Regions from separate parts of the Martelella sp. FLE1502 genome, predicted to be linked through region 3. Evidence: predicted binding sites of a transcription regulator. Region 3 holds the regulator's gene; each other region holds the start of a gene.

Region 1 (3,377 bases), on a different contig from region 3:
TTGCGCGAACATGCCGAGGCAGAAGGGCTTTCGGCGACGCCTGTGCATATCCATCTGGAAAAGCAATTGCCGCCCGCATCCGGCATCGGCGGCGGCTCAGCGGATGCAGCCGCGACCTTGCGCGGCCTTGCGCGGTTCTGGCGGCTGCCCGGCGAAGTGCCCGCATCGCTCGCGCTTTCGCTTGGCGCCGACGTGCCGATGTGTCTTGCCGGAAAGCCGCTGTTTGCCCGGGGGATCGGCGATACGATAACGCCGATAGCCGGGTTTCCGAGGCTCTTCCTCGTGCTTGCAAACCCCTTGCACCAAGTCTCTACGCCCGAGGTTTTCAGAGCGCTCGAACATCGCGATAACTCACCAATTCTGGACGGCGATATGCCACGCCGGGCCGAGGACTGGCTTGCCCTCATCAAGCGCGCCCGCAACGATCTGCAATTTCCCGCAAGCCGGATCGCGCCGGTGATCCACGCCGTGACCGATGCGCTGGCGGCGACCGGGACCGAGCTTGTCCGCATGTCGGGATCGGGCGCGACCTGTTTCGGTCTCTACCTCGATCTTGCGAGCGCCGAGATTGCGGCGCGTAACCTTGCGGCGGCCTATCCCGACTGGTTTGTCGTTGCCACGCCCACACTTGCCGCAGGAGATGCCGCATGAGCGATCGCCCCTTCATTCCCGTGCGCTTTGCCGTTCTCACCGTTTCCGACAGCCGGACGTTGGCCGACGACCGTTCCGGCGATACGCTGGCCGCGCGGATCGAGACCGCGGGTCATGTTCTGGCCGATCGCCGCATCGTCGGCGACGACCGGGCGCAAATTGCAGAGACAGTGAAGGCGTGGTGCGACGATGACGGGATTGATGTGGTGGTGACCACCGGCGGAACCGGCTTTACCGGCCGCGATGTGACGCCGGAGGCGATCGAGCCGCTGTTCGACAAGCGGATGGAGGGCTTCTCAGCAATCTTCCACCGGATTTCGTTCGAGAAGATCGGCACCTCGACGGTGCAGTCGCGCGCGACCGCCGGGCTTGTCGGGAAAACCTTCGTCTTCGTGCTGCCGGGCTCGCCCGGCGCCTGCAAGGATGGCTGGGACGGGATCATCGCCCAGCAGTTCGACTACCGCCACATGCCCTGCAATTTCGTGGAAATCATGCCTCGGCTCGATGAGCACCTGAAGCGGAACGCGTAAAACGCCGGCATCGCGCCTGATTCGGGTCAGGTGCGAATCATCGCCCAGGCCGGAATGATCTCGCAGGAAAGCCGCCGCGTCATCTGCCGGCGGGCGAGCATGAAGGGCGAATCACCGCCAGTGCTGGCCTTTTCCAGGGCCATTGGCTTTGGCAAAAGCACGCCGACTTCCAGCGGGCACCGTTTCGCAAAAAGCCGTTGCCAGAGCGAACGGCGGTGCCTTTTCGAGCGCGAGAACCGCGCAGGGCTGTTTTCCAGCGCGATATGATCGGACACCGCCTCCACCCAGCCGGAAAGCGGCCGCGCGCCGGGCTCCAGAACGAGCACCCAGTCGCCGCGCGACTGGCGGATGACGTCGGGCAGATCCCAGCTGCGCATGAACCGGCAGCCGGCGGCATCGGCCACGCGTTCGACGCCCTCGCCGCCGCCGTGTTCGAGAACAATGACATCGCTGACAAGCCCCTCGACGGCGCCTGCCACCAGGGCCGAGAGCGTGTGCGCAAGCTCGGCTTCCTGATTTCTGCTTTCGATCAGAACGCTTAACATGCCGTTATTTAGGCAATTTGCAGGGCTCTTGCCAAGGGCCAAGGCCCATGTGAACGGAAGGCGCGCCATATGTTCTTGCTTTGTTCTAAAAGTTAACCTATATTTTCCCTCAGTGTTGCGAACGGACACGAAGATCCGTCGGCGCAACAGACGGGAGATGATCATGGAAGACGCTTTCGATATGGACATCGCCGGCTTCACGCCGCCTCCGACCCGACATTTCGAGCCGGTCGAGACCGGCCGCAGGCGCGGCCGCGCGGCGACCGCCAACCCGTCCGGCCGGTTCGAGCCGGTAAGCCGCGAGCGCTTTGACGACGGCTGGCATCTGGAGGAGGACCTGCCGGCCTTTTCCACCGAGGTGCAGGTCGAGAAGGTGAAGTCGATCATCACCCGCAACACCTCGCCGGACGTGCCGTTCGAACGCTCGATCAACCCCTATCGCGGCTGCGAACATGGCTGCATCTACTGCTTTGCGCGGCCTACCCACGGCTTCATGGGGCTCTCTGCCGGGCTCGATTTCGAGACCCGGCTGTTTGCCAAGCCCGATGCGCCGCGCCAGCTTGCCCGCGAGCTTTCCAAACCCGGATACCACGCCAAGACCATCGCGATCGGCACCAATACCGATCCCTATCAGCCGGTGGAAAAGGAATGGCGGATCATGCGCCAGGTGCTGGAAGTGCTTGCCGATGCCAACCATCCGGTTTCCATCACCACCAAATCCGCGCTGATCCTGCGCGATATCGACATCCTGTCGCAGATGGCGGAAAAGCATCTGGTCAAGGTTTCGATGTCGGTGACCACGCTCGACCGCAAGCTTTCCCGCAGCATGGAGCCGCGCGCCGCCACGCCGCCGCGCCGGCTGGAGACGATCCGCGCGCTTGCAGGCGCCGGCATACCCGTCGGCATTTCCGTGGCGCCGATCATTCCGGTGCTGACCGATCACGAGCTGGAGCGCATTCTCGACAGCGGCGCTGCCGCCGGGGCGAGCGAGGCGAGCTATATTCTGCTGCGTCTGCCGCTTGAAGTCGCGCCGCTGTTCAAGGACTGGCTGCTGGAGCATCACCCGGACCGCTATCGCCATGTGATGAGCCTGATCCGCTCGATGCGCGGCGGCAAGGATTATGATGCCGAATTCGGCAAGCGGATGAAGGGCAGCGGTCCCTATGCCTGGCAGATCGCCCGCCGATTCGAAATTGCCGTCAAGCGGCTGAAGCTCACCCGCCGCAGCACGACCCTGCGGGAAGACCTGTTCACCCCGCCCGATGGCGGAGGCGCGCAGCTCAACCTGTTCTAATTCCTTTCCGGCCGGGAGAGCCCTTGGACCCGGCCGAGGAAGTCCCCTTCACTGCCGCACATGAGCAGTTTTCAGAATTGCTCCGAAGGGGACTTGCGGGAGATCGGAAGGCGGTGTGAAATGACGCAATGTCATCCGCGCTTCCTTCCGATTCTCCTGCCCTTTTCGATCTGCCGCCGGCGGTGCCCGATTTTTCGCTGGAAAGCGCGGCGCGTTTGCGCGGGTTATGGCCCGTGGCCGGCTGCGACGAGGCCGGCCGTGGCCCGCTTGCCGGCCCGGTGGTGGCGGCGGCCGTGATCCTCGATCCGGAGAATATTCCCGAAGGCCTCAACGATTCGAAGAAGCTCACGGCAAAGG
Region 2 (3,377 bases), on a different contig from region 3:
CAAGCATCGCATTCTCTCTCAGGCGCTTCATCAGCACAGATGTCCTGCGGTCAACGAAGCGTTTCGTCAACCTCTCATGCAGCGCATCTGACAGCCGATCCTCGATTTTCCGTGTCTTTTCCTGCCAGTGTGTCGGATCGGCAAGCCATCCGGGCCGGTTCGAAACATAAGTCCATGTTCTGATCTGGGCAATCCGCGCCGACAGCGTATCGATTTCGCCATCGATCCGGTCGGCGTGTTTTACCTGCTTTGCCAGGAAATCCTCGTCCACCGTGCCGTGCTCGACAAGGTCGAGATAGAGCGAGGCGATCAGCTCGGCATGCTGGGCGGGGGTGATCCGGCGATAATCCGGCAGCGCGCAGGCTTCCCACAGAAGCTCGATGCGGGCGCGGCGATCGGCCTTGCCGGCAACGTCGGGATTGCGCGCCAGAAATTCGAGCGCGCGCTGGTCGACCGCCGGCAGCGCCCGCGTCAGGCCCGGCACGCGCGGCACGTCGTCAAGGCTCGCCTTCAGGCTGTCGAGCGAGGAGAAATCGAGCGCCTTGGAACGCCATTGCAGCACACGGACGGGATCGAACTGGTGCGATTGCAGCCGTTCCACGAGTTCATCGTCGAACGGCGCGACCCTGCTGGTGACGCCGAACGTGCCGTCGCGCATGTGGCGTCCGGCGCGGCCCGCGATCTGGCCGAGTTCGCCGGGGTTGAGATTGCGATACTGATGGCCGTCGAATTTGCGGTCCTGGGCAAAGGCGACGTGGTCGACATCGAGATTGAGCCCCATGCCGATCGCGTCGGTCGCCACCAGGTATTCGACGTCGCCGTTCTGGTAGAGCTCGACCTGGGCGTTGCGGGTGCGTGGCGAAAGCGCGCCCAGCACCACCGCCGCCCCGCCGCGCTGGCGGCGGATCAGCTCGGCGATCGAATAGACTTCCTCGGTGGAAAAGGCGACGACGGCGGAGCGTCGCGGCAGGCGCGTGATCCGCTTCTGGCCGGCATAGAAAAGCTGCGACAGGCGCGGCCGCTCGACCACGGAAATGCCGGGAAGCAGTTTCTGCAGGATCGGCCGCATGGTCGCCGAGCCGAGAAGCAACGTTTCCTCGCGCCCGCGCAGATGCAGGATGCGGTCGGTGAAGATGTGGCCGCGCTCCATGTCGCTGGCGAGCTGCACCTCGTCGATGGCGACGAAGGCGACATCGGCCTCGCGCGGCATGGCTTCCACGGTGCAGACGCTGAAACGCGCTTTCGGCGGGGCGATCTTCTCCTCGCCGGTGATCAGCGCGACATTGTTGACGCCGACGCGTTCGACGATGCGGGTATAGACCTCGCGCGCCAGCAGGCGCAGCGGCAGGCCGATGACGCCGGAGGAATGCGCCACCATGCGCTCGATCGCGAAATGGGTCTTGCCGGTATTGGTCGGACCGAGCATCGCGGTAACGCCGCGCCCGCTCAAGATCATTGCTTCAGAATTCAATGTCCGGTCCCGAATGATGTGGCCGGGGCCAAATGCTCGCCCCCGACGGTCTTTCATATCCGCGCGGGCCGGCTCCATCGGCCCGCAGCGGTCGCTCGCCTATAGATGGCCTGCCGATCGCCGACAAGCAAGAGGGGCCTTTGGATTTCGGCCGCGAAAACGCCGTTCCGTTAAGTTTTGGAACAGATGCGAACGAATCACAGACGAATCGCTGACTCTGTCGTTTTCCCGATTTGTTCACGGCTAGATATTGCGGAAAGGGACTGCGGGCGGTCCACATCTGGATTCGGATTTTCCCGGGGCCATGGCGAAGCGCCGGATTCGGCCGTCGCATTAACCATTTGCCTCAACGCACCAGAAGGCCTGACCGACGTAGGTCGTCGAGACAGGAACGGCTGACGGGCAGGCGGTCGCCGGCGGTGGTTTCGACGAACACCTTGCCACTCTCGCGCCGGACGGCAGAGACGGCATCGAGCGCAACCCAGTGGGAGCGGTGGATTTGCAGACCGTTTACGGGGGCAGTCTCGTCGATGGCATCCTTCAGCCGGATCAGCAGCATGTGGCGGCCCGCGCCGGTGGTGACCTCGACATAGTGGTCGCTGACGCTGAGCGAGATCAGCGGTCCGCGCCTCTCGACCGGCAGGCGCGTTAGCAGTCGCGGCGGTTCGGGCCTTTGCGGCGTCTCCGCTTCCACCGACTCGTCGCGCGCAAGAAGCTCCATTGCCGCAACGGCGGCGGTGGCGATGATGAAGGCATGGGTCGCGGTCGCGGCGATCGCAGAGGGCGCGAGCGCCGCAAGGCCCTCGACCGCGATCGTGACAGGCAGCACCGCAATGGTGGCGACAGAACCCGCAACGAGAATGACGGCCACAAGCGCGTAATGGCGCGGCGTCCGGCGGGCTCTGAGGTGAAACCGCGTCCACTTTGCAAAGAAATGCGCCGCCCAATAGGTCAGAAACGTGGTTGCCCCCCAGAAGGCGAAGCGCCCGACGAGCGAAAACGCCGATTGCGTATCGAACGGGCCGGACCAGGCGAGCACGGCGGCGAGGATAAGAAGCAGGCCATGCACCCGCCAATTGGCGAGATCGCGCCGCATCTGGCGAAGCGTGAATTGCAGGCCGCTGTCATTCGCGAAGTTTTCGCGCAGTTCGTTCATTCCCTGTTTTCCCGATGTCCCGGAATGTTATGGCAGCGGCCGAGGTTATCGTTTCCCCAAGATGAAAGGAACAGCGGACATGTTTATCGACATCATCAAAGGCACGCCCCTTTACGTCTGGCTCATCCTGGCGCTGCTCGTCTATCGCGGCGTGAAGCGGCTTTATCCGCGCGATGTTCATCTGCGCGCCTTCGTGATCCTGCCGCTTCTGTTTCTGTTTCTCGCCGGTCACCGGCTGGCCACGCTTGACTACACCCATGCGGTGCTTGTCGGGCTCGTCGGTGGCCTCATTGTCGGCGCGTTGCTGACGGTCATGCTGCGGCCGCAGGATCGGCTTTCCTATGCCGGCGGGAACCGCGCCCGTGTCGAGGGCGAATGGCACACGTTGGCGATGGTTCTGGCGCTGTTTGCCGCGCTCTATGCGCAGAATGCCGGCCTCGCCGTAAACCCGGGTCTGGCCAACAACGTGCTTTTCATGCTCGCGGTCAACGCCGTCATCGGCCTCGCCACGGGCTTTTCCACCGCTCGCGCCGCGGCCTATCTGCTCAAGGTAAAGAGGCTCGCAAAAGCCGGTGAAAGTGCTTCGCATTAACTTTCAGGTCAAAGCCGGAACGAATCAGCGACGAATCGCTTACCCGGCGATTTTCCGGTTTTGTTCACCGCTAGATATGGTGCGGGAAGGATTTGTTAACCATATTTTTCAAGCGGTTGGCGCTGCCCGCGCGCACAGCCGTTAACCTTTTCCGCGCC
Region 3 (3,377 bases):
TCTTAAACCAGATGACCGGTCAAATCCAATCACCTTTCCGCGCGCCGAAAACCGCCCTATTATCGCTTTCGCGGCGAGATTCCGGGTTGACCTTCATAAAGACCCTTTCTATGTTCCGCCCACTTTCAGCCGGGCATCCGGCTCGGGAGAGCGTAGCTCAGCCGGTAGAGCAACTGACTTTTAATCAGTAGGTCCAGGGTTCGAACCCCTGCGCTCTCACCATTTTGTTTTTCAGCCGGTTTTGATTTTCCTTCCCCGCTTCGTTAAAACGCGGCCAAGCGCCAGGCGTATCAATCTCGAGGGACCGCATGCCGCATATGTTCGTCAATCGACCGCGTCTTCATGACGTGATTGCCGATACGCCGGCTAAGCGAAAGAATTTCCGCTGGGAGACGATCAACGCGATCGCCTATCAGGCCGGCGGGCTGATCTTCATTTTCGGCAGCATCTGCTTCTTTCCGGCGCTTTCATCCTATGCCGATCTTGGCGCCTGGATATTCTTCTTCGGCTCGCTGATCTATCTGCTCGTGACTGGCCATGACCTGATCGAGGTCTTCGTCTACGCCAGGCAGCGCAAGGACCCGGAAACGCTGTGGGACAGGCTGGAAGCCTGGGCGGCCTGGACCTATGTCTTTGGAACCGCGCTGTTCGTGGTTGGCAGCGTTTTCTTTCTGTCGTCCGTCGACCTTCCCAAGGCCGGCGCGTGGTGTTTCATCATCGGCAGCGTCTTGTTCGTGGTCGGCGCGGTCATCAACGTCATCCAGATCGTCCAGGCCGACGATCTCGTCACCCTGCAGATGATGAACCTGACGGCCCTGACCTTCGTGGTCGGCTCGGCGCTCTTTGCCGTCGCCTCCATCCCCTATCTCTGGACGCTTGCCAGCGAGCGCGACGAAACCCTGCTGGACGGTTTCCTGGCGTGGCAATATCTGGTCGGCAGCGTCCTGTTCTTCATCGGCGGTCTGTTCAACTACCGCCGCGCCTATCGCGTGGTCGCCACCGCACTGGGAAAACCGACATCCTATGCGCTCCACCCGCTGAAGCCGCTGGCGCCCAGAAGGAAGAAACGCTGGGAAGAGTGAAACCGACCTCGCGGTTTGTCGATTCGTGTCCCGCCCCGCACCGGCGGCGCGAAACCCCTTGATTGCCGGGACTTCCCCGGGCTTGCGGAACACAGTGAGAACATGTATATTCGTTCTGGATTTGTTTCGAAGGGCCAGGGGCAGGAAATGCTGACACGCAAACAACAGGAATTGCTGTATTTCATTCATGAACGGATGAAAGAGACCGGCATTCCGCCGTCCTTCGATGAAATGAAGGAGGCGCTGGACCTCGCGTCGAAATCCGGCATACACCGGCTGATCACCGCGCTGGAGGAACGCGGCTTCATCCGCCGGCTTCCCAACCGCGCCCGGGCGCTCGAAATCCTGCGCATGCCGGACAGCGCGATCGGCCAGCAGCCGCGCCGGGGTTTCTCGCCAAGCGTGATCGAGGGCTCGCTCGGCAAGAAACAGGAAGAGCCGAAGGCGCCGGCCAGCGCCAATGACGGCGGCTCGGCGGGCATTCCAGTCATGGGCCGGATCGCCGCCGGTGTGCCGATCTCCGCAATCCAGGAAAACACCCATCAGATCACCGTGCCGGCTGAAATGCTGGGCGCGGGCGAACATTATGCGCTGGAGGTGCAGGGCGATTCGATGATCGAGGCCGGAATTTTCGACGGCGACACGGTGATCATCCGCAATATCGCCACCGCCTCGCCCGGCGATATCGTCGTGGCGCTCGTCAATGACGAGGAAGCGACCCTGAAGCGGTTCCGCCGCAAGGGCGCCTCGATCGCGCTGGAAGCGGCCAATCCGGCCTACGAGACCCGTATCTTTTCGGCAAACCAGGTCAAGGTGCAGGGCAAGCTGGTCGGCCTGATCCGCCGTTACCACTGAAGGTGAGCGTCTGCGGAACCGCGATCACCGGCAGATATTCGCCGGAGCGCCAGTCATAAAGCCGGTGCCTGTTCCACGGGCGGGTCAGTGCTCTGACCGATGTGCTGACTGAGATCGTCATCGGGCCGCAGGATGGTTTTACGAGCACTGGCGGGGGCGGTTGCGCTTTCGCATCCGCGATGCCTCCCGGCAACGGATTGGCGTTGCCTGCCTGCTGATCGGGTTCGCTGCCCCTGCCCGGCTCCGCGACCGAGCGCCGTATGTCGCCGTCGTCCATATTTCGACCAGCCGCCGGCGGGAGCGTGAATTGAAAGGCGCCGTGCTGGCGGCGCATTGCTGGCGTGACGAGGTATGCGCCGGAACGGCAGGTCTGGAATCCGGGGCGGTAACGGCTGACGACGATATCGGCATTGTCGCAGGCAAGGCCGGCAAAAGCCGGCCGGTCGACCGTCATGATTCTGAGGCCCATCAAGGTCGCATAGCACCATGCATCCTTCTTGCAGCGGAAGGTGCCGGGCGTCCGGGCGGATTCGGTGATCGTTTCGCTGAGCGCCCGCGCGGCGCTCGCCATATCCGTTGCTTCGAGCCGCGCGAAACGATCTTCCTCATTCAGCACCAGCGCGCTTTCCTCCACAGGCGGCAGCGTCTCCGCGAGTGTGAGTGCCGTTTCCCATTGCTCGAACACGAAGGATGGCGGCCGCTTCGTGGTGAGAGCCGCGACATTACCGGTGACGATCGCCACGAGATCGCCATCGCCAGCCACCAGGATTTGCGGCGGCGGAGGCTCGCGCGGCCATGAGATCAGCGCGAAGGAAACCGCTATCGGGATCACACCGAGGAGACGCAGACGCGTGCGCAACAACACGAGCGGCAGGAAGCCGGCGAGAAACAGCAGCAGAACCCCCTCCGGCGCGCGGCCTGTGGTAAACGCGCCGCCAAGGCTATCGACCCAAGTCGCCGCCTGCATCACCCAATCAAGCCCCCAGCCCATGACGATCAGAAACGGCGCGTGAAGATTGAGCGGCATGGCGATGAGCGATAAAAGCCCGGCCGGCATGACAACGAAGGTGACCACCGGCATGGCGAGCAGATTGCCAAGCAGCCCGTAGCCCGCGATACGGGAAAAATGATGGATGGCGAACGGCGTCGTCGACAAGCCGCCGATCAGCGCGGTGAGCACGATACCGGAGGCTGCGATCCAGAGCCAGCGGAGCGGCCCGCGGCTTTGGCGAAATCCTTGAGCGGGCCGGCGCTGCCATGCGCCATAGCCCGCGATCAGCGCCAGCGTGGCGGCAAAGGACATCTGCATGCCCGGCCCCACCACTTCGGCGGGCGTCACGACCAGAATCACCAGCGCTGCAAGCGCGACATTGCGCAGGCTGATCGCCGGACGATCGAAGATCGCCGCCGCCAGCATGACGGCCAGCATGATGAAGGCCC
Region 4 (3,377 bases), on a different contig from region 3:
CTCTCCGGCCTGATCATGATCGCGGCCGGCTATCTGAAGCTCGGAGCCTATATCCGCTTCATCCCCTATCCGGTGACCGTTGGCTTCACCGCGGGCATCGCCATCATCATCTTCGCCAGCCAGCTTTCCGCGATCTTCGGCCTCGATCTGCCCGGAAAGGAGCCAGGGCCCTTCGCCGAAAAGGTGGCCTATCTGGCGCAATATGTCGGCACCACCAATATTTCGGCCGTTGCCATAGCGGTGCTGACCATCGCCATCATCGTAGCCGTGAAGCGCTTCCGGCCGGGCTGGCCGGGCATGCTGATCGCCGTTGCCGTTGCAACCCTCGCGGCCTCTGCCCTCAACCTGCCGGTGGAAACCATCGGCAGCCAGTTCGGCGGATTGCCGCGCGGGCTGCAGTCCCCGGCCCTGCCCGCGCTGTCGCTTCAGAAGGTCATCGCCGTGTTGCCCGACGCCTTCGCCTTCGCGCTCTTGGGCTCGATCGAATCGCTGCTCTCCGCCGTTGTCGCCGACGGCATGACCGGGCGCCGGCATCGCTCCAACATGGAACTGGTCGGCCAGGGCGTGGCCAATATCGCCTCCGGCCTGTTCGGCGGCATCTGCGTGACCGGAACCATCGCCCGCACCGCGACCAATGTGCGCGCTGGGGCGACCAGCCCGTTTTCCGGCATGCTGCATTCACTGTTCCTGCTGCTGTTCATGATCGTCGCAGCGCCGCTGGCCCGCTTCATTCCGCTCGCAACCCTTGCCGGCGTTCTGGCGGTCGTCGCCTGGACGATGGTGGAAAAGGCCGCGATCCGGACGCTGCTGCGCACGTCGCGCGGCGATGCCGTCATCCTGCTCGTGACGCTTCTGCTCGTCGTCTTCCGCGACCTGACGGAGGGCATCGTCGCCGGTTTCGCGCTCGGCGCCGTCATGTTCATCGACCGCATGGGCAAGAATGTCGCCGTAAACCCATATTCCGACTACAACACCCGCCCGGAAGCCCCAATCGCCAATACCGATCCCGACACTGTGGTCTACCGCATTTCCGGCGCGTTCTTCTTCGGCGCGGCCGCCACCGTCGGCTCCGTGCTCGACCGGGTGGCCGGCGGCGCGCGCAATTTCGTGCTCGATCTCTCCGATGTCCCTTATGTCGATTCCTCCGCCGCCAACGTGCTGGAGGGCACGATCGGCAAGGCCGAACACAGCAGAGTTCGAGTTCTGCTCGCCGGCGCGACGCCGAGCGTCCGGTCTATCCTCGAAAGCCACGGGATTTCGGAGCCGCGCGTCGCCTATTGCGCCACCCTCGACGAGGCGGCCGCACGAATCGAAGCCGAGAAAAACGAAACGGCGGACTGAGGCGGGTACCACGGGCGCCTTCCTCCTCCCGCAACGCCGTACACAAGCTTTCGAGCGGAAATACATAACCGGAACATTGTTGCCTTTCTATATATAAAACAATGATTTGACGGGGGCTTGCGGATATGGAACAAATGGAGTACAAATATGTAAATTCTGAAATCGTCTAGGCGGCAGCGACAACAAGGGATAAGGTCCATGGCACAGAATTCACTAAAACTCGTCGAGGAAAAATCGGTGAACAAGAGCAAGGCGCTGGAAGCGGCACTTTCCCAGATCGAGCGCTCGTTCGGCAAGGGCTCGATCATGAAGCTCGGTGCCAATGACAGCGTCGTCGAGATCGAAACCGTGTCGACCGGCTCGCTCGGCCTCGATATCGCGCTCGGCATTGGCGGCCTGCCCAAGGGACGCATTATCGAAATCTACGGCCCGGAAAGCTCGGGCAAGACCACGCTCGCGCTGCAGACGGTGGCCGAGGCGCAGAAGAATGGCGGCATTTGCGGCTTCATCGATGCCGAGCATGCGCTTGATCCGGTCTATGCCCGCAAGCTCGGCGTCGACCTGCACGACCTCCTGATCTCCCAGCCCGACACTGGCGAGCAGGCGCTTGAAATCGCCGATACGCTGGTGCGCTCCGGCGCGCTCGACGTGATCGTGATCGACTCGGTTGCCGCCCTCACCCCGCGCGCTGAAATCGAGGGCGAGATGGGCGACAGCCTCCCCGGCCTCCAGGCCCGCCTGATGAGCCAGGCGCTGCGCAAGCTCACCGGCTCGATCTCCCGCTCCAACTGCATGGTCGTCTTCATCAACCAGATCCGCATGAAGATCGGCGTCATGTTCGGCTCGCCCGAAACCACCACCGGCGGCAACGCGCTGAAATTCTACGCCTCCGTCCGTCTCGACATCCGCCGGATCGGCGCGGTCAAGGATCGCGACGAGGTGGTCGGCAACCAGACCCGCGTGAAGGTGGTGAAGAACAAGATGGCCCCGCCCTTCAAGCAGGTCGAGTTCGACATCATGTATGGCGAGGGCGTTTCCAAGACCGGCGAGCTCATCGACCTCGGCGTCAAGGCCGGCATCGTCGAGAAGTCCGGCTCCTGGTTCTCCTATAATAGCGAGCGTCTCGGCCAGGGCCGGGAAAACGCAAAGACTTTCCTGAAGGAAAACCCGGCGATCGCCGACGAGATCGAGCTTGCGCTGCGCCAGAATGCCGGCCTGCTTTCGGAAGGTCTGCTCGATACGGATGAAGACGGCGGCGATGCCACCGGCACCAACGACGACTGAGATCTGTTGTAAGGACATTTCGAGATTTCGACGAAACAGCGGCTTTCTCGGGCCGCTGTTTTCTCTTGTCTGGACAGTATCTTCGCCTGTCGTTAAAAGCCGGGAAACGGACACACCAGAATTCAAAGGGACGTGCGCAGCATGAATGGCGTGAATGAAATCCGGTCGACCTTTCTCGACTACTTCAAGCAGAATGGACATGAAGTTGTCGCGTCCAGTCCGCTGGTGCCGCATAACGACCCGACGCTGATGTTCACCAATGCCGGAATGGTGCCGTTCAAGAACGTCTTTACCGGGCTTGAATCGCGGCCGTACTCGACCGCGACCACCGCGCAGAAATGCGTGCGCGCCGGCGGCAAGCATAACGACCTCGACAATGTCGGCTATACAGCGCGCCACCATACCTTCTTCGAAATGATGGGCAATTTCTCCTTCGGCGATTACTTCAAGGAGCGCGCGATCTCGCTTGCCTGGAACCTGATCACCGGCGAATTCGCGCTTCCCAAGGACAAGCTGCTGGTCACCGTCTACCACGAGGACGACGAGGCCTTTAACCTCTGGAAGAAGATCGCCGGCCTGCCCGACGAGCGCATCATCCGGATCGCGACCTCGGACAATTTCTGGTCGATGGGCGATACCGGCCCCTGCGGCCCCTGCTCCGAAATCTTCTACGATCATGGCGATCATATCTGGGGCGGCCCGCCCGGTTCGCCGGAAGAGGATGGCGACCGGTTCATCGAGATCTGGAACCT

What was found. Region 3 encodes LexA, which represses DNA repair genes until DNA is damaged. Its sites were predicted from a motif close to TGTTCNNNNTGTGTTCNG; they were not measured.
Region 1: the regulator LexA is predicted to act here: its motif matches at 1,797-1,814, upstream of V6767_RS15485 (glycosyl transferase).
Region 2: the regulator LexA is predicted to act here: its motif matches at 1,695-1,712, upstream of V6767_RS14090 (helicase-related protein).
Region 4: the regulator LexA is predicted to act here: its motif matches at 1,468-1,485, upstream of recA (recombinase RecA).

The regions. Positions count from the first base shown of each region.
Region 1 covers NZ_JBAKFQ010000018.1:50,615-53,991, reverse strand. Annotated here, with positions in the region: gene V6767_RS15495 (4-(cytidine 5'-diphospho)-2-C-methyl-D-erythritol kinase) at 1-651, shown strand, start outside; gene moaB (molybdenum cofactor biosynthesis protein B) at 648-1,181, shown strand; gene V6767_RS15485 (glycosyl transferase) at 1,208-1,726, opposite strand; gene V6767_RS15480 (PA0069 family radical SAM protein) at 1,908-3,020, shown strand; gene V6767_RS15475 (ribonuclease HII) at 3,149-3,377, shown strand, end outside.
Region 2 covers NZ_JBAKFQ010000015.1:69,402-72,778, forward strand. Annotated here, with positions in the region: gene V6767_RS14090 (helicase-related protein) at 1-1,456, opposite strand, end outside; gene V6767_RS14095 (LytTR family DNA-binding domain-containing protein) at 1,818-2,627, opposite strand; gene V6767_RS14100 (DUF6622 family protein) at 2,707-3,219, shown strand.
Region 3 covers NZ_JBAKFQ010000014.1:85,113-88,489, reverse strand. Annotated here, with positions in the region: tRNA gene V6767_RS13555 (tRNA-Lys) at 147-222, shown strand; gene V6767_RS13550 (YrhK family protein) at 309-1,082, shown strand; gene lexA (transcriptional repressor LexA) at 1,230-1,937, shown strand; gene V6767_RS13540 (ComEC/Rec2 family competence protein) at 1,891-3,377, opposite strand, start outside.
Region 4 covers NZ_JBAKFQ010000004.1:122,718-126,094, reverse strand. Annotated here, with positions in the region: gene V6767_RS05210 (SulP family inorganic anion transporter) at 1-1,341, shown strand, start outside; gene recA (recombinase RecA) at 1,540-2,625, shown strand; gene alaS (alanine--tRNA ligase) at 2,767-3,377, shown strand, end outside.